Regions from separate parts of the Ruminococcus intestinalis genome, predicted to be linked through region 1. Evidence: a T-box and tRNA genes for the amino acid it is inferred to sense, from the RefSeq annotation. Region 1 holds a T-box; the other holds one or more tRNA genes.
What was found. The T-box of region 1 lies ahead of pheS (phenylalanine--tRNA ligase subunit alpha). A T-box ahead of a tRNA ligase gene usually reads a tRNA of that ligase, here a tRNA-Phe.

Region 1 (12,509 bases):
GTAAAAGTACGGTTTTCCTTTTTATAGAGCGTTCTGATTTTCCTACCTTAACGGCTAAATCCTTTTGAGTGATTTGCGGATTTTCTTTTAACGCTTTTATGATTACTAAATCTTCAAGAGATAATTCCAAAGTGCCATTTTCTTTTTCAAAAGTGTCATTTTGGCACTTTGAAATTTCATATGTGGCACTTTGAATTTACATTAGTTTCAAATAAGCTGTTGGAATCATATCTATCATATCGGTTGGCAGCATTGATATTTTACCGAGTTTTTCTGCGGCAAGGTCGCCGATTGTGCCGTGAAGAAATACTCCTGCCGCTGCTGCATTGATAGGGGATGCACCTTGAGCAAGCAGTGAGCCGATTATTCCTGACAAGACATCACCGCTGCCTCCGGTTGCCATTCCCGAATTGCCTGTGTGATTAATATAAACTTCACCGTCAGGTGATGCTATTATTGTTCCCGCACCTTTTAAAACAGTTACTACACCGAATTTTTTTGCAAAATCAATCGCAGTATTTTCTCTGTTTGAATTAACCGTCTTTGGAGTTGAATGTAAAAGTCTTGCCATTTCGCCGGGATGAGGTGTAATAATGGCAGGCGCTTTTAAATTTTTAAGAATTTCCGGTTTATTGCAAATGCAGTTCAATGCGTCGGCATCAATCACAAGCGGCTTTTCGCAATTTGTAATTACAGATTGTACTAAATTTTTTGTGTCATCACAAACCGAAAGTCCGCAGCCGATTAATACGGCAGAAGATTTTTCGCACATTTCAAGCAAAAAATCGGTGTTTTTACTTGAAATTACACCGTTTGAAGTTTCTTCAAGCGGATAATATACGCTTTCAAGAATATTTGTTGCACAGACAGGATAAATGCTTTTCGGTACGGCAATTTTTAATAAACCGATTCCGCATCTTAAGGCTGCCTTACCTGCCATAATTGCAGCGCCTGCCATTCCGTAACTGCCGCAAATGCACAGTAAACTGCCGAGAGTACCTTTATTGGAGTCATCGGGACGGTTAAAAACAGCCTTATTAAAAAGCAATCTATCTGTTTCTTTCATAATTTAGCCTCTTTTGTAAAAAATCTTGAGTACAATGTCTTTCTTAAGATGACCTTTCATTGCATTGAGAATTTTCTCGTTAGGCGCAAATACAAGCAAAGTTTTGCCGTATGCCGCAGAATTAAAAACAGCATAATAGTTGTTTTCGTCATTAATATCGGCACAAGCCTCAATGCGCTTAGCAAATCGCATTGTATCAATTACTTTTTCATCTTTGTCAAGAATTTCAATGTCGCTTATCTGCAGTTTGCACATTGTTTTTCTTTTTCTTAGAGCAATAATCTTTGAAACCTCAATAATTCCGCCTGAAACCGAATATTCATATTCTACACGCTGAATACTGAAAACATACCAAACTATGTATATTCCTATAAGGAAAATAAAAAACGCCACATAGATAAGGTAAGCAAGTTGGAGCGGATATGCAAGCGCAATGCAAAGGGCGGGAATTGTTATAAGCAATGCTACCGATAAAATTTTAATGATAAGCTGTTTTGGCTTTTTAACTCTTTTTACAAGCTGTTCGTTAAATATTTCCAATTTTTTTACTCCTTTTTTAAGTAGATTAATAGTATAATAACATAATAAGCGTTTTTTTTCAATAAAACTATTGCAAAATCAAAAAGAAAATGATATTATACTAATGATAACACGCTGACGAAGAGAGTAGCGTTTTTTATGCCGAAAAGAGAGCAATGTCAAGGCTGAAAGCATTGTGCGGCGGAAATTGCGTGAAGTTCACTTCCGAGTGGTGAGGCTGAAATAACAGTAGGTTTCAACGGCTGACTCCGTTACAGGTCGGGAAGTGTTTGCTTCTTTAAGCAAAAATCAGGGTGGTACCACGGATATTATTCGTCCCTGCGTAAGTGATTACGCAGGGATTTTTATTTTTACGGAGGTATGTATGAACGAGAAAATCATAAGCCTTATGGGCGAAATCAACGCCAAGGTTTCAGAAATTTCCGATCTTGTCGAGCTTGACAAGATCAGAGTTGCTTATCTTGGTAAAAAGGGCAGTATTACTGCACTTTTAAAGGGTATGAAAGATCTTTCTCCGGATGAGAAAAAGGCTTTTGGCTCTGAAGTAAACCAGCTTAAGGCTATGGCGAGCGAAAAGATTGAGCAGAAAATCGAAGAACTTAAGAAGAAAGAGGTAGAAAGAGAAATTGCCTCTATGCGTCCTTTTGATATTACCGCTCCGTCAAATATTGTAAAAGGCTCATATCATCCAATCACACTTGTACAAAGACAGTGTGAGGCTATTTTTAAATCAATGGGCTTTACTGTAGAAGATTATTCTGAAATTGTAACCGATTACGAATGTTTTGAGTCACTTAACATTCCTAAGCATCACCCTGCAAGAGATATGCAGGATACTTATTATCTTGATAACGGTCAGCTTTTGAAGTCACAGACTTCTGCCGCACAGAACGCCATTCTTAAAAAATACGGTAAAAACCTTATTGAAAACGGTGTGCCGATTAAGGCAATTTTCCCGGGCAGATGTTTCAGAAATGAGGCAACCGACGCTTGTCACGAAAACACATTCTTCCAGATGGAGGGTGTAATGGTTGACAAAAATATTTCAATTTCAAACCTTATCTTCTTTATGAAAACTATGCTTTCGGAAGTTTTCCAAAAAGATATTAATGTACGATTAAGACCCGGATTTTTCCCATTCGTTGAACCGGGATTTGAGCTTGATATCAGTTGTCTTATCTGCGGCGGCGAGGGTTGTCCTTCATGTAAGCACAGCGGTTGGCTTGAGCTTTGCCCATGCGGTATGATTCATCCGAATGTACTTCGTGAGGGCGGTATTGACCCGGACGAATACACAGGCTTTGCATTTGGTCTTGGTCTTACAAGACTTGCAATGATGAAGTACGGCATTAAAGACATCAGAGATTTGAACAGTGGCAGCTTAAAGGCATTGTCACAGTTTACAGATGATAAGTAAGGGGGAGAATAGTAATGTTTTTATCAATGAACTGGATTTCAGACTTTGTTGATTTATCGGGACTTGACAAGGTTGAGCTTATACATCAGTTTTCTCTCTCTACAGCCGAGGTGGAAAACGAAATTTTCTTCAAGGGTTCAGAATTAAGCGGTGTTGTTGTAGCTGAAATTAAATCAATTGAAAATCACCCTGATTCTAAGAAACTGCACTTACTCAAGGTTGACGCAGGTGAAAGCGAACTTGTTGATGTAGTTTGCGGTGCACCGAATGTAAGAGTAGGTATGAAAACCGCTTTTGCAAAGGTTGGCGCTAAACTCGGTGAAATTACCATCGCACCTCGTCCGCTCGCAGGTTATACTTCATACGGTATGTGCTGCAGTGAAGCGGAAATCGGAATCAGTGACGATAATTCGGGTATTATGGACATCACAGATGATGTTGCAAACGGTACAGATATTAAAGAAGTTTACCAGATTGACGATATAGTTTTTGAAGTTGACAATAAGTCACTTACAAACCGTCCTGACCTTTGGGGACATTACGGTATTGCAAGAGAGTTTGCCGCACTTTCGGGCAGAGCATTAAAGCCGCTTGAGGTTGAAGATCTTACTCCGTACAATGAGCTTGCAAAGGTTGATATGAAGATTGAAGATCCGCTTTGTCAGCGTTACAGCTGTTTGCAGGTTGAGAACATCAAGAGAAATGTAAGCCCTGTAAATATGAGAATCAGACTTTATTACTGCGGCCTTCGTGGTATTAATTTCCTCGCTGACCTTACAAACTATCTTATGCTCGAAATGGGTCAGCCAATGCACGCTTTTGACTCAAGAAAAGTAGAGAAAATTCGTATTAAGCGTTTTGACAAGCCTTTTGTATTCCGTACACTTGACGGTGTGGACAGAAACATTGACGAAAATACACTTATGATTTGTAACGATAATACTCCTGTTGCAATCGCAGGTATTATGGGAGGTCTTGATTCGGAAATTGTTGACGATACAACAACTCTTACTCTTGAGTCTGCTACATTTAATGCAGTATCGGTTCGTAAGTCAACAGTAAGACTTGCTCACAGAACAGACGCATCTATTCGCTACGAAAAGTGTCTTGACCCTGAAATGACAACTGTTGCAATCGCAAGATTTGTTAAACTTTTAAAGACATATGACAGCGATATTAAGGTGGTTTCAAGCCTTACAGACGAGTATGCTTTCCACTATGAAAAGATTACTCTTGAATTTGACAAGGCATTTGTTGACCGCTATACAGGTATTGAAATCAGCAACGAAAGAATCGTAAAAACTCTTGAAAGCCTCGGATTCGGTGTGCAGCTTGCAGGTGATGATTTCACAGTAACCGTTCCGTCATGGAGAGCTACAAAGGATGTTACAATCAAGGCTGACATCATTGAGGAAATCACAAGAATTTACGGTTATGATAACTTTGCCGTCCATACAACCCGTTCACCTCTTTATCCTGTAAGAACAGGCGAGTTAAAGAGTAATGAAGATAAAATCAAGGATATTCTTGTTCAGAGATATAATCTTCATGAAGTCCATTCATATGTATGGGCATATAACGACGAGCTTAAAGCACTTGGCATTGAAGTTGAAAACAATGTTAAGCTTGCAAACGCTACTAACCCTAACATTGAAACAATCAGAAATTCAATTATTCCTACACAGCTTTGTCAGGTTAAGTCAAATACTTCGTATTCAAATGATTTCGGTATTTTTGAAATTGGCAGAGTTGTAAAAGGCCTTGACGAAAACAACCTTTGCATTGAGCAGAAAAAACTTGCAATCACACTTTTCAGCAAAGTTAAGGATATTAAAACACTTTACTTTGAGCTTAGAGATATGCTTGTTGTACTTTCAGAGGACATTAAGCACAAATCGCTTGGCTTTAAGAAAGCAGAGCCGACACACAGCTATGAACACCCTGTGAACCTCTACACAATTATGATTGACAATGAGGAAATCGGTACAATCGGTATTGTTCACCCGACTGTGGGCAAAAAGCTTGACAAGAAAGCAAGCGTGGTATTTGCTGAGGTTGATATGAATGCATTTACCGATGCACAGACCGCTCCGATAGTTTACGATGAGCCGTCAAAATTCCCGCCGATTGATTACGATATTAGTGTGGTTGTTCCTGAAAAACTTTTCTTTGAGGATCTAAGCAAGTGCTGGATCGGAAAGGGCGAGGGTATCTTAAAGGGTACAAAAATTGTTGATACCTACGATACAGACACAGTACACAGTATCACAATCAGATTTGAATTTTCATCAGCCGAGAGAACTCTCTCATCAGCAGAGGTTCAGACTGTAATGGACGAAATCATTGCAGAACTTGCAAAAATCGGTGCAAATTTAAGATAATAAATTAAAACAACCGACCGTAATTAAATTTTACGGTCGGTTTTGCTGTGTTGTTATATTGACAGTAAAAGAAATAATTTTAAAATAAAATATATGAAAAATTTACATATTATAAAAAGAAAACTACCGCAAACAATACTATTGCGGAAGGAAATCAAGAGGTTGAACCTGACGCTTAAAATATAAAATTAACTAAAAAATAATTAACAAAGGAGAAAACCAATATGTCAAGCAATAACAATCAGCTTAATGTACCACAGGCAAAGGAAGCAATGGAACGCTTTAAGATGGAATGTGCTAACGAAGTAGGCGTAAACCTCAAGCAGGGTTATAACGGCGATTTAACCTCAAGAGAAGCCGGTTCGGTAGGCGGACAGATGGTTAAAAAGATGATTGAATCATACGAAAACAGTATGAAATAATTTGATTTAATAAATAAATCATAAAAATATATCGGGGCATATGGCAACAGCTGTATGCTCCGATGTTTATTATGCAATATTATTCTTAAAATATCAGTTGATTTTCAAATTATGCTCTTTTATGTACTCCAAAAGTGCTCTGCAACCATTGTCAATGTCGGTGTAAGTAACATCAAAATTGCCTGTGTACCATGGATCTGCCACATCTCGTGAATAATTGGTAAACTCAAGCAGGCGGTGAATTTTCTTTTCATTGTCAAAACCGACTATCCGCTGTAAATTGCGCAAATTCATAGAATCCATAGCAATTATGTAATCATAATTTTTGTAATCGTCTTTGGTAATCTGCACAGCATGGTGTGAGGTGAACGGAATGTTCATTTCTGTTAATTTTGCCTTTGTTCCACGATGAATACCGTTGCCGATTTCCTCCGTACTTGTCGCAGATGAATTAATTAAAAATTTATCGGCAAGCTTGTTATCCGCAACAATTTTTTTCATTACAAATTCCGCCATAGGTGATCGGCAAATATTCCCATGGCACACAAACATTATCCTTATCATAACAAAATTCCTCCCGATTTGCCTTAATATGCCGTGATTTGCAAGGGTGAATTGAGTATAACAGGAATGAGTATCACTTTTAAAATTTTCTCAAAACACGCAAATCAAGGCAAAATGTGGCATATTGAATTTTTCAAAAGTAGTCAAACAGTAGTCAGTTAAGGGGGTGCAGACTACTTTCAAAATCAACCGTATAACGATAGCTTTTAAGCAAGGGGGTGCAAAATGGATTTTTGCTTGTTATAATTCACCAATTCAAGCTATCGTTAATGGGTTTAAAAGATGATTTTATTATAGCATAAAAACCTTTTAGTCACAACTTTGGAACTTGAATTTTAGACTTTTTTTATTGAATAATATTGTTTTTTATTTTCTCCATTGCAATATCTCCTCTAATGAACGCGGTTCATACTTCATCCACGGTTTCATGCATCCAACATTAATAGCCTTAACCTCTGTTTTATAAACATGTCTGCAATCATTATAAATCATTTCATACAGACACTTCTGATAATATTTATCCTCAGCACTATTGTGCGTATGTCCGTATAGAAGAATAGATCCTTTCCCCATCTTTTTCCAACTGAAAATAGGGTAATGGCATAATACAAGATTGTAGTTTTTATCTTTCACAGAATCATGGATTTCCTTATAATCACACATGTCTGCAAATAGCTGATGATATCTATAATCTGATACATCATCATGGTTTCCTTTAATAAGTATTTTCTGCCCTTTTAATGTGGATATGTACGAAATAAGATTTTCATTTTTCCCTCGACAACTTATATCTCCAAGAATGAATACTTTGTCTCCATTATTTACCTTGCAATTCCATTTTTTTTTGATTATTTCATGCATCTCTTCCAGATTTTTAAACGGTCGTTCATCAAATCTAATTGAAGTTTCTTGAAATAAGTGTAAATCGCTAATATAATAATTCATTTTCGTTTCTAAGTTCCTTTATTTTTCTAGGGTGTCATTTAAAATCACTATGTTTTTATTTAAAAGCTATACGGTTATGAATTTGCTGAAACACATATACCATTATTATTTTCGCCTTCAACATAGAATTCTTCTTCGGTGTCCAAACAAACAGCTGCTAATCGACCGTTTTTTAAGTTGCATCCACAATCAATCGCAATATGATTATTTTTTCTGTAAACATATCCAGGTCTTGGATTCCCTTTAATTTTCTGCGTTGGAGTGTGTCCTGTTACAAGATTCACATCGTCATAATACTGAACATCATATTTTGCTCTGCTCCAAACAAGTTCCTCTATTTCATAATCTTCTAAAGTTTTTTCCAGACTAAAATTGCCAAGACCACCGTGAACCAACAGATAATTTTTACCGTTTACGGTCAATTTTTTATATAATTGCAAATCGTTTAAGAAATCTATAACCTCATATTTCATATCAAGATCCAGAGCACGAAATTCATCGAGTGTTGTCTTGCTTCCGTTGCATTGCCATATCACCAAATTGTTTAGCATTTTTTCATTTAACTGATCTATTGACATCTCAGTAATTTCTTTCATAAGAAAAGGCAAGCACTGTAAAGCCATATATTCATGGTTACCTGCCAGGCATATAGTATTTGGCATTTCCATGATTTTCATAAGTGCCTTAATGGGATGAGGTCCTCTGTCAAGTATATCCCCTAAAATATAAAGCGTATCAGTATCCTTTAATTTGATCTTATCAAGCAAGTCCAAGAACATATTATATTGCCCGTGAATGTCTGAAATAACATATGTAGCCATAAAATTACCTCCAAAATATTAATTTCACTCGCATAGTTTAAAATTCATACTCATACATCTCAATTTCTTTCAACTGTAGTTGCTCAGTTTGTTTTTAGCAATCTATTTACACATTCTATTATAAAATTTCTAATCTTCTTTGCATATAAATCAACATAGTGATATTTTTGTTTCAAAAATTATAAACATATGCCTATGGACTAATATTGTCAGCATTTTAAATTATATTGCCTTGTTTTTCTGTAATTCTTTTTTTAGAAAATCAACAATCTTATTCGAGCGATATTTAATCACATTTGTGGCTTTTAGCAGATAATCCCTCAGAATGTTTAAATATTCCTGATCTTGATAATAGCTTTCGCCTTTACGATCTTGACTCTCTGCTGTTATTAACAATCTCCTTTTTAAAGGCGTACAAAAAAGCAATTTGGGCTGTCCATTTTCAAAATAATCCTCCAAGAAAAATCGTTTTTCCCATTTATTGATCTCTAAAAAAGCTGGGTCATATTCTTGATTACGGTTTAATTGCATCTCAAATTTTGTAAAATGATTATCATCAGCTTTTATTTTATCTTGATATTTCTTGATGGCTAACAAGAACCAATCAAAGTAATCTCTCATTCCCTCGCAATCGTTGCTGTTATAGTAACATGCTCTTGCACCGTTTATTCCGTATTTTATTGTACTTCGGTTAGGGATTATAATGAAATTTCCTACCCAATGGTAAGTTTTCTCAAATTCCTTTATTTTTGACCACAGTTCAAGATCTTTGTCTGCGCCAAACAGTTTTGCTCGGTATGCGAAATCATTTTCTATGCTTTTTTTACCTATCAAGGAGCCGAACGAATTCATTGTATCCCCGCGAAAAGCATAAGTTCCTTCCATGTTCCAAGGTCCCATATTTTCAAAGCTCAAGTCATAAATATCACCCCACAAAATGATATAGATTGCCTTCATTATTAGTGTCATATCAGGATCAATATCTCCAATAAACTTTGAGAGTTCATCAAGACAATACGTCCTCAGACCTTCGACATCTCCAGCTAAAATTTCCTCCACAAAATTGCTTAAAAGCTCCAATGCGTTTGTGTAATCTTTCGTTTGTTCATACTGTTCTCTTTTCATTATTTCTTATCCTTTCTTTCCCATTAGTTCTTGATCTATGGCAACCTTAGTTGCTCGATGGTAATCCCAGGCTCTGTGGACATAATAAAAAATGGGTTTATATACATCAAGAATTTGCTGCACACTATAATTAAGAATGTGGTTCATAGATTCCTGAAAATGCTGAGAGAAAATCTCATAACGCATCATACAGCCATTAAAAACATCACCATCTGTTTCATCCATGATGAATGTATGCTCATAAAGGGAATTGCAATCGTACGATAGATGCATATTAAGGTAATTAATAATCCTCGCTGCTCGTATTGCTTCCTCTTTATTATGTACAACTGGCTGGCCATAGTAAGACTGGCAGTACAAATATTCATCTTTAAAGCGAACACAAGTTTCAACACATCCACTAAATATTTCTGGAATTTCTGTGAATAGATACAATGTGTCTAACGATTCTATTTTTATAGGTCTGTTTTCTTCATTCAGATATCTGAATGGAATATTCTTTTCTTTTAAATATTGCAGGATTACTTTTTTAATTTCTTTTTTTAACATTGGTACCACCTCTACCTTTTTATACTTAATTATAATAATTTTAAATCATTTTTTGATTTAAATTATAGAAGCGATACTCGTTAACTAAAAAAGTTACAAATACTTCTTTTTCCTTTAAAGTCCAAGTTGTTTTTCTAAACAGACCACTGCAATAAAAAAGCTGTTGTGCAAAATAGATTCCTTTTATCTATACCACAACAGCCTTATATCATTATTCTGATTTATCTTTTTTGAGTTTTTTCAATGCTGTTTCTATTCTTTCTATTACTATCTTTTTTAACTGAGCCCCTTCTAAAATTTCTATACATTCGATGTATTGCATTACCCAAAATGAAAATGCATTCACATTTATATTGGGAAATTTTATTTTCAGCATTTTTACATTTTCTGACTTGTATTCGCCTTGAATTTCATATAAACCGTTTTGATTTAAATCATCATCTTTTGTCGCTCCGAACCAGTCAAAAATCTGTGTAAGTTGATCTGCTTTAAATCCTAACACGATAGTTTCTTTTTTACCAGAATAAAAATACGGATTTGAATAAATAAATTTTAGGGGGTTATTACTTTCCTCTACAACAGGTTTTACACTGCCTTCGTTATCCATAACTGTAATTTCTGACATTAAATCAATTCGGAAATAATAAAATTTCTTTACATTTTTTCCTATAAATGCCATCAAATAATATCTACCATTATTCATCATAATCCGAAATGGAGATACACATCTTTCTTGATTACCAATATTAAGTTTTACTTTCTTATTAATATAATCATAGAATGCTAATTTGAATTTAATTTTCTTATGCTTATTAATAGCTTGTTGTATTTTCGATACATTTTCCATAACATCAATTTCGTCAATTTTTCCATCAATATCTGAATTATTTAGTTCGAAAAGTTCTTCTTCAAAATCTCTTGCCTCATTCACAGCACCTTGTCCAAAAGTTTTGCTCAGTGCAACATAATATTCCCGTTTGATTGCCGGACCCAATATTTTTGAATATGTAACAGAATCTGCTAAATACTTTGCAAAAGTTGGAATATCTACAGTTTCAGCTATTTCTCCCAACTCTTTTTCATACCAGTATCCAATGATTTTCTTTCCTCGCTTTGTTCTCTTGAATCCTATCTTACTATCGCTTATAATTTTGTAACCATATTCATAATTCTTGTCCTCTTTTACTATATCCTTATCTATGTACTTATCTATTTCTTCTGTATTCTCGCCAATCAGTCTGCGTAGATTTCTTACTAATGTACCTTTAGTAGGTAGTGGGCTTCCTTCTGAAATGAATTTTTTTTCCATTATGGCATAGATTTCATTTATTTCGGAGGGCTCAAATTTAGTTCCATTTGTGGATTTTATAAAATCTATGCATTCTTGTTCTGTCAACTTCATTTCTTTGTATCCTTTCTGCCTGTTGAACTGTTCTATTAGATAATTTTCGCTTTATTTATATTATAATATACCTATTTACTAAAATTTTCAAATTGATTTTAGACGCAAATTGCAATAGCAAGTTGAAACAATTTTTTAAGAATATCATGTTCATTAAAGTAGATATTTGTAAGTCACCGCAGTAAGGAATGTTGTATCAAATATTTAAGTAGCGTATATTCTATCTAACTGAATTTCAAACAGCTCCTCAGGCGTGTGATAGTTAAGAATTTTTCTTGGCAGTCCATTGATTACATCTGAAAAGAATAGTATGTCTTCCGTCTTATAATCACTCATGCTCTTTCCTTTGTTTCGGGGCGTTCTTCAATACTTTTGCCCAGTATTTTTCTGCTTTTTCGAGTGCTGAGGATTTGGTGTTTCGCTTAAGCTTTTCAGGCAACTCTATGTTTTTGATTGGCAGTATACCTAAATCCACATAGTTGTAAAGAGTTTTAGTGCATACCATTTCATCAGAAGAAAACAGATTGTTTTCTTTGACATATCCGACACTGGCATCTAACGACCAACCTTTTTTGGTAAACATTTCGACTACATAATTGAGAAATTCAACACATTAAAGGCAACGGTAATTCTTTTTACTGTTTATTCTCTTGTCTTTGTATTTCTGTTCAGCAATATCAGGTTTATACCTTTTGACTTTGCCGTTATACAAATACACCGTTACGCTCTTTAATTCTTTATTGATTGTATTGTATGGGCGATGAAGTTCTTTGGCTATTTTGTAAACCGACCAGTGGTCTATATTAAGCCTGATTGATATATAGTAGCGTTCTTCTCTTGTTAAGTGTTGACCTTTCTTGTGCTTTGGTGTAAAATTAAGCATATCCATAGTGACGATTTTCTTTCGGATTTTTGTGTGGTAACTTAATTCTACTACGAAATCGTTTCTATGGATATTCTTTTTTATTGTTTCATCTTCATTTTACAATCTGCGATAAAATATTAGGGAAAAGTGATTATTTTTTAAAAAGTTTAGGTAATGAAAATTTTGAATTTGATGCGGAGGGTAAAGAAATCTATCCTAAGCGTATTTTAATATAAAAGCAAAAACAGCGCTAAGAAATATACGGCAATGAAAAATGTAGTTTGTAAAAACAGCCGTACAAGGGGAATATCCCGGCTTTACGGTGCAAACAGAACAGATTGATTTTCAGGCAGAATTGTACAGTTACAAAATTTACCGCAAAACCACATGAGTGATTTGGCGGTGCACGAAG
Region 2 (12,509 bases), on a different contig from region 1:
TCCGTTGTATATAGGAAAACCAAATGATTTTTGGAAAAATGGTTCTAAGTATAAGGGATATATAACTTTTTGGAAACATAATAACCTCGCAAGTGTTAGGTTGTATCAAAACCAAAGTTACGAAGTTTATTCATCTGAGAAATGCAGAGAAAAGAAGGGCGGATATAATGGCTGCATAAAGTCAATAAACTTGTCTGCCAATGCTACGGCGGAAGAAATAGGAAATGCAATAATTGATGTATTCAAAGCCGCCGAAGAATATTACGAGCGAAATCCTATGGAATATTAATTAAAAAGAAATATAGATATGGATAAAAATAAAATTACAAAACTTAATTTTTAGGTGAATTACAATGAAAATAAAAAAATCTAAAACAAAATTAATCGTATTATCTGTTTGTTCTGTTTTGGCAATTATAGGATTTTTATCATATCGTGTTGAGCTTTATCACAGAACAAATGATCCTAATAAGGAAAGAATATTTGAAATAGAGGATTATTCTCATGACAGGAAATTAACACCGTACGGTACCGAAAAAGATCTTCAATATAATTCTGAATCGATTAGGGCATTTATAATACAAAATTGTCCCGATAATGAGGAGAAAACCAAAGCATTAATTTATGAATTTTTAAATACATATAATTACAAAAATGAAATGGAAAACTGCGGTACGGATAAAATTTATATAGATTTTATGAAACCGAGTTGGAGATTTCCTGTGTATTGGACAGAAAAATGGGATATGAAACATACATGGCACAGAGATGGCAGTTATTTGGCTAATTATTATAACAGCAACAGAGTTGCATGGGTTGAATGTGATGTAAACGGTATTTTGGGAGAAAATTATTATTTTGACAAAACCCCCTCTGATTATTATGTCAGGGGTGGTAAATACCGATAATAGTCGCTACATTGCTAATCGTTCTAATTGTACGGTACAATGGGTATTGGAAGATAATGTTTGGCGAGTTTCCAGTTATGACGAGCGTTCGTGATTCAGAAAAGCAGAGATTAAAAATTTTTCTTGCTTTAGGCTTGAACGAAAAAATATAAGAATGAGGGAGAATAATATGAACAGTAAATTGAAAAAATGCTTACCTTTTATAATTGTGGTTGCACTCGAATTAATATCGCTGATTTTTTATAATGAGGAACATAGCTTTTTGCAGATGAAGTGCATAGGAATACTTGCTATGGGAGGATTCAAATTTGCAATACCAATGCTAATATTTAATGCGGCTTTTGTGTTTGTGTATCTGCTGGCATATAATTATGTGGTGATATTGGTTACCGATACACAATTTATGGCGAAAAAGGTGTTTAAAAATATCGGTATTTTGTTTGCCGTAAGAACAGGTTTTGATATTTTATATTATTTGCTTAACGCATCAGTGACAAATTTAAGTGAAACCTACATTGATTTTTCGTATTTAATAAATTCATCGTTTGCGGTTGTTATGTTTGTGGTAATACTAAAAAATTGTGCAAACATATCATTAAAGGAGATTAAAACCAATGTCAAGGCGAGAAAAAGTGCAATATTTTTTGCTGTAATATTTCTGATTACAAATATTATCTTCTTTGTGTATTCTATTATTATGATAGGCCTTGCTTTGAAGAATTATGAAATTTTTGATAATATGATGTCAGAAAATATATTTATGTATAATTTTATATCTTATTCGTTCTATGTTATCAGTGCGGTTTCATTGACATTACTCGGTGTTTTGTTTATTAACTTTGTAAAAAAAGTTAGTAATAAAGAAAATGTAAACGCTATGGTTTAGCTTGGGATAATTAAAATTCAGGTCACTTTTTTGTGATTTGCGTGTTAAAAAGAGAATAATTAAGTAATACTCCGCCACTTTACAACGATGGCGGAGTATCTTTGTTGAACGGCTTAAAAAATATTTTTCTTTATTCTGTCAAGTGCGCCTTTTTCTATTCTGCTGACTTGTGCCTGCGAAATGCCTATTTCGCTTGCAACCTCCATTTGAGTTTTGCCTCGGAAAAACCGCATTGTCAATATTCTTTTTTCACGGTCGGAAAGGTTTGCAATTGCTTCTTTTACCGCAATTTCTTCAAGCCAGGTTGTGTCGTCGTTTTTGTCACCAATTTGGTCCATAACATAAATGGTGTCATTGCCGTCCGAAAAAACAGGCTCGTACAATGAAACGGGTTCAATTATTGCCTCGAGCGCAAGCACAACATCGTGTTTTGGCACTCCCATTATTTTGGCGATTTCTTCAACTGTCGGCTCTCGGTTTTCTTTATTAGTGAGCTGTTCTTTGATTTGCATAGCCTTATAGGCGGTGTCACGCATTGAGCGTGATACTCTGATAGCGTTATTATCTCGCAGGTATCTTCGTACCTCGCCGATAATCATAGGTACTCCGTAGGTGCTGAAACGCACATCGAGTGACGGGTCAAAATTATCTATCGCCTTGATAAGTCCGATTACACCGACTTGAAATAAATCATCGGGATTTTCACCACGGTTTGTAAAGCGCTGAATTACCGAAAGTACAAGGCGCAGGTTGCCGTTTATCATTGCGTCTCTTGCTTTTTTACGCTCTTGTTCACTGCCGTTCTTTATTGTGTTGAGCAGTGCTTTCTTTTCTTTTTCACTTAGGACTTTAAGCTTAGATGTGTTTACTCCGCAAATTTCAACTTTACCATACTGCAAAAAATTACCCCCAAGCAATTTCTTACAATAAGTATTGCCATAATAGGGGAGATTAATACAGTTATAATAAAAAAGGTTGTGCGGTGCGGTTTATAAATTATGGTTTAGTGCACAGTTTAGCCAAGCAATTATAAAAGTTTGGTCGACCTTTTCAAAGGTCGTGGGTGTGGGCAAAGTCCACAAATACTTTCCGTTTATGCAAGCTAACGATAGCCGAACAGCTCGCTGTTTGGCGGCTTGAACACAACGTCGAATGCCTTTAAATGCGAAAGCAAAAAGAAAAGACATTCACCATATAATGAAAAAAGTTAATGATTTCTTTTATAAAAGGCTATCGCCTGTTTTAACAAACTTAGTTTCAGCACGCAAACAGCGTGGCTGTTTGCGCCTGATAAATTGTTATATCGGAAGATTTTATGAGCGCTGCCCAAACCCGCAATTTTTGAAAAAATTGAGTAAACTTTTTTGTTTTTGGGAGGATAATTTAGCATTAGATAATTTTCAATGCCCGACCGACACTCCGCTAAACCATAATTTAACTCGTTTTAACTCAACGCAACAAAAAAGAGATACCCACGAAAGGTATCTCTTGATTTAATTATTTTGCGTAATTGACAGCTCGGCTCTCTCTTATGATATTAACCTTAATCTGTCCCGGATATTCAAGCTCTTCTTCAATCTTCTTGCAGATTTCTCTTGCAAGCGGAAGCATACGCTCGTCATTTATGACTTCGGGTTTAACCATAATACGAACCTCACGGCCTGCCTGAATAGCATATGAGCTTTCAACACCCTCAAATGAAGATGCAACTTCTTCAAGCTTTTCAAGACGCTTGATGTAGTTTTCTACATTTTCTCTTCTTGCACCCGGTCTTGCGGCAGAGAGTGCGTCGGCAGCCTGTACAAGACAAGCTACAACCGTCTTTGCCTCAACATCACCGTGGTGAGCCTGAATAGCGTGAATAACCGCATCGTGTTCTTTGTATTTTCTTGCCAAATCTACACCGATCTGAACATGAGTTCCTTCGACCTCGTGGTCAATTGACTTACCGATATCGTGTAAAAGACCCGCACGCTTTGCAATTGTCGGATCCATACCAAGCTCGCTTGCCATCATACCTGCAAGATATGAAACTTCAAGTGAATGATTAAGTACATTCTGACCGTAGCTGGTACGATAACGAAGTCTGCCGAGTAACCTGACAAGCTCCGGATGAATGTTGTGTACGCCTGCCTCAAGCACTGCTCTTTCGCCGTCGTGCTTGATTGTAGCGTCAACTTCTCGTCTTGCTTTTTCAATCATTTCTTCGATTCTTGCCGGATGAATTCTGCCGTCTGAAATAAGTTTTTCAAGAGCAATCCTTGCAACTTCTCTTCTTACAGGCTCAAAGCTTGAAAGAGTGATTGCTTCCGGTGTATCGTCAATGATAAGATCAACACCTGTGAGTGTTTCAATGGCTCTGATGTTTCTGCCCTCACGACCGATAATTCTGCCCTTCATTTCGTCATTCGGAAGAGGAACTACGGAAATTGTAGCCTCTGCAACCTGCTCTGCGGCAAGTCGCTGAATTGCAAGAGAAATAATGTTTCTTGCTTTTTCGTCCGCCTCATCCTTAAGCTGCTCCGTATATTCCATAATCTTAACGGATTTCTCATGAGCAAGCTCGTCCTCAAGCTGTGAAAGCAGGTAACTCTTTGCCTGCTCGGCTGTATAGCCGGAAATTTTCTCAAGCATTTCAAACTGACTTTTCTTGAGTGTTTCGATTTCCTCAAGCTTTGCATCAGCGTCTTTTAACTTACGAGAAAGCTTTTCGTCCTTAAGCTCCATGTTGTCAAGCTTTTTGTCGAGGGTTTCTTCCTTTTGCTGAATGCGTCTTTCCTGGCGTTGAACTTCTTTGCGGCGGTCGGCAATTTCTTTTTCGCTCTCGGTTCTGAAACGGTGAACCTCGTCCTTGCCTTCTAAAACAACCTCTTTCTTTTTGGCTTCGGCTGTTTTCATAGCTTCCGACACGATTTTTCTTGCCTCTTCTTCTGCACTTCCGATTTCCTTTTCGGCAACATTTTTACGATAGCTTATACCTGCAAAAATGCCTATGCCCGCACCGAGAAGCAACGCAACAATAATTAATATTATTGCTAATAACGACATTCTGACACCTCCTTGTTTGATTTTTAATTAGATAATAAGTTTAAGTTCAATCAAACAGCCTTGTCGGTGCCGTTAGTAAAGATATTCAATTTTCATTTTTATAAAAATAATTTAATTTTAATATTTTTTATATGCTGTGGTTTGCAACAAAGGTATATTATAACGATTAATAAGTTATAAAAACTAAATAAAAAATATCTATAAATAACGGCTCTGAACGAGTCTGATTAATAAAAAATAGGTAAATTTGCATTAATCCTATTTAACCGCACTAACGGTATTATAAGTATTTTATCCTAATTTAATAAAAATGTCAAGAATATTAATGGCAATTTTGCAAATAAATAATTAAAAAGTGAAACATTCACAGGACAATTTGACAATAGCGTTCGTCAAATTGCAGTAAAAGATGCAGAAATTTTGTAAAATTTTCGTTTTTATGTAAAATTCATAAGAAATTTGTTAAAATTTTATCAAACACTTGAATAACAGCAAAAAATGTAATATAATTAAACTACCTTATAAATTAGGAGGAATTTAAAATGTCAGTAAAAGTTGCAATTAACGGTTTCGGCCGTATCGGTCGTCTTGCATTCAGACAGATGTTTGGTGCAGAGGGCTATGAGGTAGTTGCTATCAACGACCTTACAAAACCATCAATGCTCGCAGATCTTCTCAAGTATGATACAGCACAGGGCGGTTACTGCGGTAAAATCGGTGAGAACCTTCACACAGTAGAGGCTGATGACGAGAACAACACAATCACAGTTGACGGCAAGACTCTTACAATCTATGCTAAGGCTAACGCTGCTGAACTCCCATGGGGCGAGATCGGCGTAGACGTAGTTCTTGAGTGCACAGGTTTCTACACATCAAAGGCAAAGAGCCAGGCTCACATTGATGCCGGCGCTAAGAAGGTTGTTATTTCTGCTCCTGCAGGCAACGATCTTAAGACAATCGTTTACAGCGTAAACGAGGGTACACTTACAGCTGATGATACAATCATTTCTGCTGCTTCATGTACAACAAACTGCCTCGCTCCTATGGCTAACACACTTAACAAGTATGCTGAGATCCAGAGCGGTATCATGTCAACAATCCACGCTTACACAGGTGATCAGATGATCCTCGACGGTCCTCACAGAAAGGGTGACCTCAGAAGAGCAAGAGCAGGTGCTGCTAACATCGTTCCTAACTCAACAGGCGCTGCTAAGGCTATCGGTCTTGTTATTCCTGAGCTCAACGGTAAGCTCATCGGTTCTGCACAGCGTGTTCCTGTTCCAACAGGTTCAACAACAATTCTTACAGCTGTTGTTAAGGGTAAGGATGTAACAGTTGAGGGCATTAACGCTGCTATGAAGGCTGCTGCTTCTGAGTCATTCGGTTACAACGAAGATCCAATCGTTTCTTCAGACGTAATCGGTATGAGATTCGGTTCACTCTTCGATGCTACACAGACAATGGTATCAAAGATTGCTGACGATCTTTATGAGGTACAGGTTGTTTCTTGGTATGACAACGAGAACTCATACACAAGCCAGATGGTTAGAACAATTAAGTACTTTGCTGAATTAGGCTAATCTTAACCTATAATTTATCAGGTATAAACTTTAAGCTGTCTCTTTTGAGGCAGCTTTTTGTTTTTATAAAAATTTTTCTGTTGATATTTACTTTTATACTTTTGTATGTTAAAATTTTAGTGTATAAAAATATTTGCAATGTTTTGCAAAGGAGAACGGAAATTATGAACTCTAAGTTAAAAAACAGTGATACTGATTTTCTTTTTAAAGCAATTCTTTCTCTTGAAAACGAAGAGGAGTGTTATCGCTTTTTTGAAGATTTATGCACAAGTCCTGAACTTAAGGCTATGTCACAAAGACTTGTTGTAGCAAAAATGCTTACAGAAAAAAAGGTTTATTCTGAAATTGTAAAAGAAACGGGTGCGTCAACCGCAACAATCAGTCGTGTAAAGCGTGCTCTTTTTGATAACGATACCTACGGTTACACACTTGTACTCGATAAAATCGCCAAAGAGGAAAACAAATGAGTTACAATATTTTTGCCGATTATTATGATGTATTAATGCAAAATGTCGGCTACAAAGAGCGAAGCGACTACATTTGTGAGCTTATGAAAAGGCATAATCACGAATTTGGCATTACACTTGACCTTGCCTGCGGTACGGGCAGTCTTACTACGGAGTTGGCACTTAAGGGCATAGATGTTTACGGAATTGACGCAAGTGCGGAAATGCTTAGCGAGGCAATGCAAAAGTCGAGCGAAAAAGGGCTTAATATTTTATATTTAAAGCAGAAAATGCAGAATCTTAACCTTTACGGCACTATAGATACCTGTATTTGTACGCTGGACAGCATAAATCACATTACAAAAGAAGAAGATGTGACAAAGACTTTTGAGCGTGTAGCTTTCTTTATGGATAAAGACGGTTTGTTTGTATTTGATGTCAATACCGTTTATAAACACGAACAGGTGCTTGCAAATAATACATTTGTATATGAAACCGATAAGGTATTTTGCGTGTGGCAGAATACTTTACGGGAAAACTGCGTGACGGATATTGACCTTGACTTTTTTGAAGAAGAAAACGGCATTTATTATAGAACAAGCGAGAGCTTTTCGGAGCGTGGATATTCAAGAGAAAAACTGACGGAAATGCTTGTAAATGCGGGTTTTGAACTTGAGGCTGTATATGGAGATATGAGTTTTGACGAACCGAAAGCCGACGAACAAAGGCTTGTTTTTGTGGCAAGAATGAAAAATCCAATCAATAAGGAATGTTAACGGGAGAATAATATGGATAAAATTATAAGATGTATAACATCGGACGGTGCAGTAATGGCATCGGCTATTGATGCGTCCGATATTGTTTTTAAGGCACAGAAAATTCACGGACTTTCAAGAAGCGCTACTGCGGCACTCGGCAGACTTTTGTGTGCGACTTCTATGATGGGCGCAATGCTCAAGCAGAAAGACGCATCAATTAACCTTAGAGTATCGGGTGACGGAGAACTCGGACCCGTAATAGCGGTTGCGGACAGTAAGGGTAATGTTCGTGGATATGTAGGAAACGCAAATTGCCCTACCGAATACTATAACAACGGCAAAATCAATGTTTCAAAAGCAGTAGGTAAAAACGGTGTGCTTAATGTAATGCGTGATTACGGTTCAGGCGACCCGTATATCGGTCAGGTTGAGCTTGTAAGCGGAGAGATTGCCGAGGATATTACCAATTATTTTGCAACAAGTGAGCAGATTCCCACAGTATGTGCGCTTGGCGTTCTTATTAATAAAGAGGACGGCGAAGTGATGCTCGCAGGCGGATTGCTTATTCAGCTTTTGCCGGGTGCTTTTGAAGATACAATTGAAAAACTTGAAAAGAATCTCGAAACTCTCGAGCCTGTTACAACTATGCTTGCAAAGGGAATGAGTATTCTTGATATATGCAAAACCGCTCTTGCAGGCTTTGAGGTAGAAGTGCTTGACGAGTACCCTGTAAAGTATGTTTGCACTTGTTCAAGAGAAAAACTCGAAAGACTTTTCTGTACAATGAGCGACGATGAAATTCGTGCAATGCCTGATGAAAACGGCAGAGTAGTGGCTAATTGTCATTTCTGTAACAAGAAGTATATCTTTAATAAAGAAGACCTTGAGAAGATTATTAAAGAGAAAAATTCCAAGGATAACACTTCCAAAGACAAAAAGTCAAAAGAGTAAATTGTCGTAAAATATCGTGTTGCTTTGCTTTTGTAAAGTTTTTTTGAAAAAATTCAAAAAAGTGTTGACATTTGAGCAGATATGGTGTATTATAATACCTGTCGCTAAGAGATACGACAAACGAAAGCGAAGCGACAAAGGCAATGGGAGCATAGCTCAGCTGGGAGAGCATCTGCCTTACAAGCAGAGGGTCATAGGTTCGAGTCCTATTGTTCCCACCATTTGGCCCGGTAGTTCAGTTGGTTAGAACGCTAGCCTGTCACGCTAGAGGTCGACGGTTCGAACCCGTTCCGGGTCGCCAAATTTTGCCTCTGTAGCTCAGTCGGTAGAGCAGGGGACTGAAAATCCCCGTGTCGATGGTTCGATTCCGTCCGGAGGCACCAAAAATGCGGATGTAGCTCATCTGGTAGAGCGCCACCTTGCCAAGGTGGAGGTAGCGGGTTCGAGCCCCGTCATCCGCTCCAATAAAAACACTTGTAAGTCAAGTGCTTTTTTATTCTCAACAAATTGATAATTTAATATGTATTTTTGAGTCTTTACAGACCGAAACAAAGGCAACAGTTACCAAATGGGAGCATAGCTCAGCTGGGAGAGCATCTGCCTTACAAGCAGAGGGTCATAGGTTCGAGTCCTATTGTTCCCACCACATTTGGCCCGGTAGTTCAGTTGGTTAGAACGCTAGCCTGTCACGCTAGAGGTCGACGGTTCGAACCCGTTCCGGGTCGCCAATTTTTTGCCTCTGTAGCTCAGTCGGTAGAGCAGGGGACTGAAAATCCCCGTGTCGATGGTTCGATTCCGTCCGGAGGCACCAAAAATGCGGATGTAGCTCATCTGGTAGAGCGCCACCTTGCCAAGGTGGAGGTAGCGGGTTCGAGCCCCGTCATCCGCTCCAAAAGAAAGCACTTGTCAGCAGACAGGTGCTTTTACTTTTTGAAAATTAAGTATGCAAAAAAGTAATGCTTACGCATTATGGGGTAAATAAAGGTTCTGTTCTGAATGTTGGCATAACAATAATAAATTATTGTTTAGCTGATTGCTTTATTAAGCAATTATAAAAGTTTGGTCGACCTTTTCAAAGGTCGTGGGTGTGGGCAAAGCCCACAAATACTTTCCTTTTATGCAATCTAACGATAGCCAAACAGCTTGCTGTTTGGCGGCTTGAACACAACGGCGTTAGCCTTTAAAAGTGCGATAGCAACAAGAAAGCCATTCGATATATAATGAAAAGTTAATCATTTCTTTTATAAAAGGCTGTCGCCGCATCCGAAACATATGCAACCTAAAATACCGCATAAGAGCATTATAATTGATTTTTTCTTTGTCATAGAATTACCTCTTTTCAACATATAGTTAGTCTAAACTAACTATATACATATATTACCACAATATAAAATATTTGCAAGTTATAGCAGATATTTATTTTGTGGTAACTGATTTTATATTTTTATTATCGGCGTTGTGAAGTCTGCTCCGCACTTTTTAGGCGGATTTACAGCTAGTGAAAAAACATCTGTTGCGAAAATTTCTGTTTTAAGTAATTTTTCTGTATTGCCTCCGAGTGACAAACCTTTTTTTACAGAGGTTATAACGGGGAGAGTACAGCTTTTCAGGATTTTTGCACCGTCATTTGTAAAGCCGAGCACTCTTGCATAGCACGGTTCTGTGTTTTGAATTTCTTTTGTTATATTCAAAAGTGCGCATATTAAAATTCTGCGTAGTCTTGCAAGTGTGTAACGCTTTGATTTTACGGCAAACAATATTTCATTAACAGAATTATATTCGTGCACTGCCGTGTAAATTCTGTTTTCAAGTCCTTCGGTTACATCGGGTAAATCGGCAAGCTGATGAACAGACATGGAGCGCAATTTATACAGCAAGGCGGTTTCCAAATTATCGGGCAGAGCAAGCTCTGTCGGTTCAAAAGGAGCAAACTCCGCAATATTTTTGCCTTGCTTTAATTGTTCTCTTATATATGATGCGGAGGCAAAACCGTTTTCAGTGTTTTCGCTGTCATGTTCAACTCCCTCACGACGGATTGGCAGTGGTGATATGTTGCTCGGCAATGCTTTAAGATATTCAACGGCAAGCACATTGTTTGGTGTGGCAAGGATTTTGGCTGTTTTATCGCCGTATATTGCACGCACGGCAGATTCAATTGCTTTCGGATAATACGAACCGTTTTGCATTTCCTTTGCCACAAGCGATTGTACGGCAGTATTTTTATGTGCGTCGGCTGTCTGTTTCAAAAGTTCAATATTACTGTTTTCACAACCGAATGCAAGATGCGTGAGTTGTGAGAAAGATGAGAGAATTTTAACTCCGCTTTTTGCAAATACTTCGGCATTTGATACGGCATAGGCGACAGGCAGTTCTATTACAAGGTCAGCGCCGCCGAGCAGGGCAGACTTTGCCCTTGTGAATTTGTCTGTAATTGCGATTTCGCCACGCTGTGTAAAGCTTGTGCTCATTACAACCACAACAGGCTCGTTTACAAGGCTTTTTGCCTTTTGTATTAAATATTTATGTCCGTTATGAAAAGGGTTAAATTCGCAAATTATGCCGATTGCCATAGCATTACCTCGAAAAAGCAAAAAATTATTGTCAGATATTAAAAAAATCACTTGAAAACTATTATAAAAAGTTTTATCATTATAATGTAACACTCACAGAGTGACTTTTAATTGTCCTCAGATATATTATATATCAAAAATCGCTTTAGGACAACTAATATAGTTGAAAGGATGAATAATAATGAAGGTTCTCGTTATTAACGCAGGCAGCTCATCACTTAAATATCAGCTTATTGATATGGACAGCGAAAAGGTACTTGCAAAAGGAAACTGTGAAAGAATCGGTCAGGAGGGTGCATTTATCGGTTTTAAAGCTCCTGACGGCACAAAAATTGAACGCAAAACAGAGATGGTTAATCATACACAGGCTTTTGAGGCTGTTAAGGACGCACTTCTTGATCCGCAGTATGGTGCAATCAAGGATTTGTCAGAGGTTAGCGCAATCGGTCACAGAGTAGTGCAGGGCGGCAGCTATTTTAATAAGTCGGTTCTCGTAACAGACGATGTTATCAAGAAGATTGAAGAGCTTGCTCCTCTTGCTCCTCTCCACAACCCCGCTCACATTCAGGGTATCAATGCTTGTACAAAGGTATTCGGCAAAGATGTTCCTCAGGTTGTAGTATTTGATACCGCTTTCCATCAGACAATGCCGGAAAAGGCTTATATGTTTGCTATTCCATATAAATACTATGAAAAGTACGGTATCCGCCGTTACGGCTTCCACGGTACTTCTCACCGTTATGTATCACAGAAAATGGCTGAACTTATGGGCAAGAATATTGAAGATACAAAAATCATTACTTGTCACATCGGCAACGGTTCATCAATCACAGCTATCAAGGGCGGCAAGGTAATTGATACATCAATGGGTCTTACTCCGCTCGGCGGCTTTATGATGGGTACTCGTTCAGGTTCTCTTGACCCATCCGTAATTACATTTATTGCAGAAAAAGAGAATGTTTCTGCAGAAGAAATGCTTAAGATTCTTAATAAGGAATCAGGTCTTTTGGGTGTATCGGGTGTATCTTCCGATGACCGTGATGTTTGCGCTGCAGAACAGCAGGGCAACCACAGAGCACACCTCGCACACGAGATGCTTTATTATCAGATTGCAAAGACAATCGGTTCTTACTATGTTGCACTCGGCGGTTGTGACGCTATTGTATTTACAGCCGGTATAGGCGAAAATCAGCCACAGCTCCGTGAAACCGTATGCGATTACATTTCTTGCCTTGGTGTAGAGATGGACAAGGAATTTAACAAGAAAGCAAAGTGCGGCGTTACAGGCACACTTTCAACTCCAAACTCAAAAATCAGAGTTGAGCTTATTGCTACTAACGAAGAACTTGTTATTGCAAGAGA

Region 2: it has a tRNA-Phe gene. The T-box ahead of pheS (phenylalanine--tRNA ligase subunit alpha) is inferred to sense a tRNA for this amino acid. The anticodon was not compared.

What each region holds. Positions count from the first base shown of each region.
Region 1 covers NZ_JACOPS010000001.1:153,925-166,433, forward strand. The annotation lists gene H8R91_RS00750 (Lrp/AsnC family transcriptional regulator) at 1-130, opposite strand, end outside; gene H8R91_RS00755 (NAD(P)H-hydrate dehydratase) at 197-1,066, opposite strand; gene H8R91_RS00760 (DUF6106 family protein) at 1,070-1,606, opposite strand; T-box leader at 1,712-1,929, shown strand; gene pheS (phenylalanine--tRNA ligase subunit alpha) at 1,971-3,023, shown strand; gene pheT (phenylalanine--tRNA ligase subunit beta) at 3,038-5,404, shown strand; gene H8R91_RS00775 (alpha/beta-type small acid-soluble spore protein) at 5,629-5,826, shown strand; gene H8R91_RS00780 (low molecular weight protein-tyrosine-phosphatase) at 5,920-6,390, opposite strand; gene H8R91_RS00785 (metallophosphoesterase) at 6,757-7,335, opposite strand; gene H8R91_RS00790 (metallophosphoesterase) at 7,410-8,156, opposite strand; gene H8R91_RS00795 (hypothetical protein) at 8,379-9,281, opposite strand; gene H8R91_RS00800 (hypothetical protein) at 9,288-9,830, opposite strand; gene H8R91_RS00805 (WYL domain-containing protein) at 10,042-11,232, opposite strand; gene H8R91_RS00810 (hypothetical protein) at 11,561-11,815, opposite strand; gene H8R91_RS00815 (helix-turn-helix domain-containing protein) at 11,846-12,121, opposite strand; partial or broken gene H8R91_RS12005 (hypothetical protein) at 12,335-12,509, shown strand, end outside.
Region 2 covers NZ_JACOPS010000002.1:390,730-403,238, reverse strand. The annotation lists gene H8R91_RS06115 (hypothetical protein) at 1-289, shown strand, start outside; gene H8R91_RS06110 (hypothetical protein) at 354-908, shown strand; gene H8R91_RS06105 (hypothetical protein) at 1,078-1,794, shown strand; gene sigG (RNA polymerase sporulation sigma factor SigG) at 1,908-2,693, opposite strand; gene rny (ribonuclease Y) at 3,292-4,842, opposite strand; gene gap (type I glyceraldehyde-3-phosphate dehydrogenase) at 5,385-6,422, shown strand; gene H8R91_RS06085 (YerC/YecD family TrpR-related protein) at 6,587-6,889, shown strand; gene H8R91_RS06080 (class I SAM-dependent DNA methyltransferase) at 6,886-7,644, shown strand; gene hslO (Hsp33 family molecular chaperone HslO) at 7,657-8,577, shown strand; tRNA gene H8R91_RS06070 (tRNA-Val) at 8,723-8,798, shown strand; tRNA gene H8R91_RS06065 (tRNA-Asp) at 8,802-8,878, shown strand; tRNA gene H8R91_RS06060 (tRNA-Phe) at 8,885-8,960, shown strand; tRNA gene H8R91_RS06055 (tRNA-Gly) at 8,966-9,041, shown strand; tRNA gene H8R91_RS06050 (tRNA-Val) at 9,148-9,223, shown strand; tRNA gene H8R91_RS06045 (tRNA-Asp) at 9,229-9,305, shown strand; tRNA gene H8R91_RS06040 (tRNA-Phe) at 9,313-9,388, shown strand; tRNA gene H8R91_RS06035 (tRNA-Gly) at 9,394-9,469, shown strand; gene H8R91_RS06030 (tRNA(Met) cytidine acetate ligase) at 10,014-11,147, opposite strand; gene H8R91_RS06025 (acetate/propionate family kinase) at 11,329-12,509, shown strand, end outside.